2 regions of the Rothia kristinae genome follow, and region 2 is predicted to be linked to the other one. Evidence: riboswitches for the same ligand, from Rfam matches in the RefSeq annotation. Region 2 holds a riboswitch; the other holds the start of a gene.
The links. A riboswitch is a leader RNA that binds a small molecule or an ion and turns the genes downstream of it on or off. The one in region 2 is predicted to bind thiamine pyrophosphate.
Positions count from the first base shown of each region.

Region 1: it holds a riboswitch for thiamine pyrophosphate, as region 2 does, so the genes downstream of both, I6G21_RS02290 (ECF transporter S component) here and thiM (hydroxyethylthiazole kinase) in region 2, are expected to answer to the same signal.

Region 1 is NZ_CP065738.1:516,443-519,440, forward strand. It holds gene I6G21_RS02285 (ABC transporter ATP-binding protein) at 1-1,367, opposite strand, end outside; gene I6G21_RS02290 (ECF transporter S component) at 1,388-2,008, opposite strand; TPP riboswitch at 2,082-2,186, opposite strand; gene I6G21_RS02295 (DUF4235 domain-containing protein) at 2,409-2,681, shown strand; gene mnhG (monovalent cation/H(+) antiporter subunit G) at 2,716-2,998, opposite strand, start outside.
Region 2 is NZ_CP065738.1:1,077,760-1,080,757, forward strand. It holds TPP riboswitch at 829-924, shown strand; gene thiM (hydroxyethylthiazole kinase) at 915-2,042, shown strand; gene thiE (thiamine phosphate synthase) at 2,039-2,764, shown strand; gene thiD (bifunctional hydroxymethylpyrimidine kinase/phosphomethylpyrimidine kinase) at 2,761-2,998, shown strand, end outside.

The DNA of each region.
Region 1 (2,998 bases), 560 kb from region 2:
AGGTCCTCGGCCCGGGCGCCCGGATCCTCGGCCCCGCTCAGCCGCGCCCCCAGCTCCAGCTCCTCGGCCACCGTGGCCTTGACGAACTGGTGCTCGGGCTCCTGGAACACGGTGCCGATGCGCCGGATCAGCTCCGGTGAGGACCAGCACATCGGGTCCCAGGACACCCCCGGGTCCCCGCGCAGCCCCTCGGCGGCGACGACGAGCCCGGCGGCCGGCCACTGCAGACCGGCCAGGGTCAGGGCCAGGGTGGACTTCCCCGCGCCGTTGGGGCCCACCACGGCCAGGTGCTGCCCGGCGCGCAGCGTCAGGTCGATGCCGCGGGAGGCCACCGGGGCCGTCCGGGCCCACGGCTCCCGTTCGGCCGCCGCGGCCGGAGGCGCCTCGGTGGACGACGCCGCGGCGCGGCGTCGGACCCGGGCCCAGCGCCGCTGCGGATGGGTCCGGGTCACCGCCAGATCCCGGGCCGCCAGCAGCCTCTCGCCTCCCGCGGGGGGTTCGGCACCGCCGGAGTCCTGCCCGGTGCTCCAGGCATCGGCGGTCCCCGCCTCCTCGGTCCCGGGCACGGCGGGCCTCGACCCGCCTCCCGCGACGCCGTCGGCCTCCCCCGGACCCACCGGGACGTGCCCGGGCACCCACACCCCGGCGTGGATCAGCTCCCGACGGCCGGCCCCGAGGACCTCCTCGGGGGCGCCGTCGTGGCTGATGCCGCCGGCCGGGCGCAGCACGATCACCCGGTCCACGTGCGGGGCCCACACCCCCACGCGATGCTCCACCACGACCAGCGTGGAGCCGTACTCCCGCACGGCGCGCAGCACCGCGTCGCGCACCTCCTCCACCCCAGCCGGGTCCAGGTTGGCGGTGGGCTCATCCAGCAGCAGCAGACCCGGGCGCATCGCGAGGATCCCGGCCAGTCCCAGGCGCTGCTTCTGCCCGCCGGACAGCGCCGACGTCGGACGCTCCCAGTCCAGGTCCAGGCCCACCGCCGCCAGGGCCTCCTCGCAGCGGGGGCGGATCTGCTCGCGGGGCACCCCGAGGTTCTCCGGGCCGAAGGCGAGGTCCTGACCCACCCGGGAGAGCACGATCGAGGCCTCCGGGTCCTGCTGCATCAGCCCCACCCGGCCCCGAGCCCGGGCGGCGGGGAACCCGTCGATCAGGGCGGTGCCCAGCGCCGGGTCCTCCTCCTGGTCCAGCACCCCGGCCAGGGCGTGCAGGAGCGTGGACTTCCCGGCGCCGGAGGGCCCCAGCAGCAGCACCTTCTGCCCCGGCGGGATCTCCAGGGTGACGTCGCGGAAGGCCGGCTCGGACCGGTTGGGGTAGTGCCAGCCGAAGCCCTCGGTGGTGACGGCGGCCGCGCGAGACGCCATCGGTCGGGTCTGCATCGGGGTCAGGCCGGGCGACGTCGGGAAGCGGCGCGCCGGGCGTCCCGACCGGCGGCCACGGAGTCCAGGACGCCGGTGGCCACCAGCCCGCGGGTCAGCGCCCAGGCGCCGAGACCCGCGAGGACCAGCCCGGAGACGGCGCCGCACAGCACGTAGACCAGCTTGTAGTCCATGGTCCACTCGGGGTTGTAGATGATGTTCTCCATGACGGCCATGACCACCCCGGAGGCGAGACCGGAGAGCAGGGCCACCGGCAGGTCGAAGCGGCGGTAGGCGAACAGCAGGAACACCAGCTCCGCCCCGACGCCCTGGTACAGCCCCGACCAGATGACGGTCAGCCCGAAGCTGGAGCCCAGCAGGGCGGAGATGATCGCGGCGACCAGCTCGCAGTACAGGGCGGCCCCGGGCTTGCGGATGATCAGCCCGCCCAGGGGGCCGGCGATCAGCCAGGCGCCGCCGATCAGCCCGCCCAGCGGCGGGAACCCGGCGGTCGCGGCGCTGCTGGCCGGGTACACGGCGTTGTTCCAGACGAAGAAGATCAGCGAGCAGGCCGCGGCGATGACCGAGGCGATGACGATGTCCACGACCCGCCAGCTGCGGCGTCGGGTGCTCGTGGTGGTGTTCATGAGGACTCCTCCTGGGGATGGCAGGAGGGGAGACGCCGCGACGTCGCCCGGCGAGGGGCCGGGATGGGCCGCGGGGTCCGAGAACTCGACTTCCTCCGGCGGTATGAACCGCGTCAGGTTCGAGGGTCTGCACCGGTGTGCACTCTCAGCCCCGGTCGGGGCTCCCCTGTCGTAGTGGACGCCCCCACCCTACCGCAGCGGCGGTTCGGGAGCCTTCCGGTGTTTCGGGAGCCCTCCGAGTGCTCCCAAACCACCGGAAGGCTCCCGCATCGGGGCGCCCCCTCCCGCACCGGCGGGTGCGGCGGGGCCGAGCGGGCCGTAAGCTGAGGTGGATGCGCGGGAGATCACTCGACGACGCCGGGTGCCCGCGCCGGCGAACCACGAAAGCTAAGGAGCAGGAATGAGCAATCCCCTGATCAAGATCGGTTCCACGGTGGCCTCCCTCGGCGGGGTCGCCCTGGCCAACAAGGTGCTCAGCGCCGGGTGGCGGAAGGTCACCGGCAACGAGCCGCCCGAGGACAACGCGGATCCCGAGGAGTCGCTGCGCGACATCATCGTGTGGTCCCTGATCACCGGCCTGGTGGGCACCCTCATCAAGGTGGGCATCACCCGCGCGGCCAACAAGGCCGACCGGAAGGATCAGGTGCAGCGCGGCGGCCAGCGGGAGGTCTGAGCCGCACCGGCCCCGCCGACGCCGCGCGGGCGGGTCAGTCCGATCGACCGGTCCGCGCGGCGTCGGCGTCGGCGTCCGCGCCGGGTTCGCGCACCCCCGCATCATCCGCCCCGGTCTGCGGGGCGTTTCCGGCGTCCGCCCGCTGGGCGTCCTCCTCGGACATCCGCTGCACCAGGTCCGCCAGCTCGTTGTGGGACAGGGACTCGGGCCGGAAGTGCTTGTTGCGGAACCCGGAACGGCTCACCATGTGCGAGGACACGGGGATCACCACCAGCTGCAGCACCCACACGAACACCAGCAGGGGCACCAGCGCCCAG
Region 2 (2,998 bases):
TGCGAGTGCCGATGCGCGCATGTCTTCCGCGCCCGCCGCGCCCCGCCCGCTGCGGGCCCTCGGCCCCGGCGAGGGTGTTCGAACGGTGACCCACCTCGCACGAAACACACCGCTGTCATTTCACAGCGCCTGTGGATGGGACGGTGGAGAATCGGATACCCGCACCCCCGCGTCCGCGGTGCGCGCCCGGTGCGGGCCCGGTGCTCGGCCGGCGGGGTTCTCCGGGTCTCTCTGGGGGATCTCGGTGCTCCGAGGGCGTCTGGCTACCGGGGGCATCCCCCGGAATTCCGCGGAAGATCGGGGATCCGGGGGCACGTCTGGGGGCGAGGAGGGTTCCGTGGCTCGGGGGCCGCGCCCTCGGTGACGCCCCGATCCCCGGCCGCGCGCCTCCCGCTGATCGGATGCCGCGCTGCGTCGCCGTTATCCACAGCCGTCCACACCCCCGACGTCGGAGGCGGCCCGCGGTCGACCCGTTGTGCACGGAGTTTTCCACAGGTGGGGATATGTCGGGGGATGAGGGGACCGGATCGGTGTGGAACGGGCCCGCAGGGGCGCGTCGTCGGGAACCACATCGGTGTGAGTTCTCCACGGGTGTGGACAGCCACTGTGGACAACCCGGTGGACACCCCATCCCCACCCATCCCACTCATCCCGCCCGCCCCCGCTCATCCCAGCGTTTCGTCCCGGCCGGAGGCGGGCCCATCCCCCTCACCCCCGATGTCGCACGGCGGCGCTTCCGCGGTGATGCGTACTACAGTGAGGCCTGAGTCGGTCGCGAGGATGCGGCCTGACCTCCCCTGCGGCCGTCGCACCGGCGCCGCGCGGGGAGCCCGTGACGAGGGGTGCCGCCCGTGGGCGGCTGAGAGCAGACCCTTGGAACCTGATCTAGCCAGCACTAGCGAAGGGACGTCACCATGACGCACTTCACCACGTCCGGAGACCCCCGGGAATCCCGGAACCTCCCGAACTCCCAAGCCCCCGACGCCGCATCGCACCGCGGCCCCGATACCCCCGGCTCCGCCCCCGCCGGGGAGGCGTCGGCCTCCGACCTTCCCGCGCGCGTGGCCGCGGCCGTGGATGCCGTGCGCGCTCGCGGCCCCCTGGTCCACGCCATGACCAACTCCGTCGTCCGGGAGATCAGCGCGGACGTGCTCCTGGCCGTCGGCGCGTCCCCGGCGATGGTGGACCACCCGGAGGAGGCCGGCGTCTTCGCGGGCCTGGCCGACGGCGTCCTGGTCAACGTGGGCAACCCCTCCGACGAGAACCTGCTGGCCTACCGCCGCGGCATCGCCGGCGCCCGGGATCACGGGGTGCCGTGGGTGCTGGATCCGGTGGCGGTCGGCGTGCTCGAACCGCGCACCGGCTTCGCCCGGGAGGTCCTCGAGCTGTCTCCGGCGGCGATCCGCGGCAACGCCAGCGAGGTTTCCGCTCTCGCCGGGAGGGGCGCGGGCGGCCGCGGGGTGGACGCCACGGACACCGTGGAGTCCGCCCTGGAGGCGGCCCGCGCCCTGGCCGAGCGCACCGGCGCGGTGGTGGCCGTGTCCGGGGAGCGAGACCTGATCGTCTCCGCGCACCGGGTCACCCGCCTGGTCAGCGGGCACCCGCTGATGCCCCTGGTGATCGGCACCGGCTGCGCGCTGGGCGCGGTGGTCGCCGCGTACCTGGGAGCCGTTCGGGAGGTGACCGGCACGGGCGGCGGGCAGGCGAAGTCCGCCTCCGACGGCCAGGACGCCGGATCCTCGCCAGAGGTCGGGCCGGAGATGGGCGCTGGACCTCGGTCGGAGGCAGGATCCTCGGCGGGGACCGGCTCTTCTCAGGGCTCACAGTCCCCGGATGCCGCCGCGCCGGGCCGGGAGACGCCCGTTCGCCTCGATGCCCACGACGCCGTGCTGGCCGCCCATGCCCACCTGGGGGCGGCCGGGATCCTGGCCGGTCGCGAGGCCAGGGGGCCGGGCTCCTTCCGCGTCGCGTGGCTGGACGCGCTGCACGCACTGGACGGCGCCGGCGTCGTCGAGCTGGTGGGGATGGAGGAGCTGGCATGATCCCGGAGGGCGTGGACCCCGCGCTGTACTTCATCACGGACACGGCCCTGTGCGGCGGGCCGGAGCGGGTGCCGCACGTGGTGTACGAGGCCGTGGCCGGGGGTGCGGGGATCGTGCAGGTGCGGGATAAGCACGCCGACGACGCCGCATTCCTCGCCCTGGCCCGCGCCTGCCGGGACGCGGTGCGCCGGGCGGAGGACGCGCTGGGGCGCACCGCCGCGCTGGTGGTCAACGACCGCGTCGGGGTGGCCGAGCGCTTGGGGTTGCACGTGCACGTGGGGCAGTCCGACGCCTCCCTGGCGGTGGCCCGCCGGGCCGTGGGCCCGGAGCGGATGGTGGGCGTGTCCGCCTCCACCGCGGAGGAGGTGCGCGCCGCGGCGGAGTCCGGGGTGGCGGACCTGGTGGGGATCGGCCCCGTGTGGGCGACCCCCACCAAGACCGACGCCGCAGCGCCCCTGGGTCCGGAGGGCCTGGCCGCGCTGGCCGGTCCGGCGCGGGCCGCGGGGCTGGTCGCGGTGGGCATCGGGGGGATCCGGGCGGATCGCCTGCCGTTGCTGCGAGGGGCCGGGGTGGACGGGATCTGCGTGGTCTCGGCGATCGCGGCGTCGGAGAACCCCCGGGCTGCGGCTCGAGAGCTGCGGGCCGCCGCGGTGGACGAGGGCGTGCTGGCCGCGGCGGGCAGCGCCGCCCCGGCCGCGCGGAGCGAGGGGGCGGCGTCGTGAGGCGCCCGGCGGTGGCCCTGAGCGTGGCCGGCTCCGATCCCTCCGGCGGGGCCGGGATCCAGGCGGATCTGAAGACCTTCCACGCGCTCGGGGTGTACGGCACGGCGGCGATGACGGCCCTGACCAGCCAGAACACGACGGGGGTGCGCGGGGTCCACCCGGTGCCGGCGGACTTCGCGGTCAGCCAGGTCGAGGCCGTGCTGGATGACCTCCCGGTGGATGCCGTGAAGACCG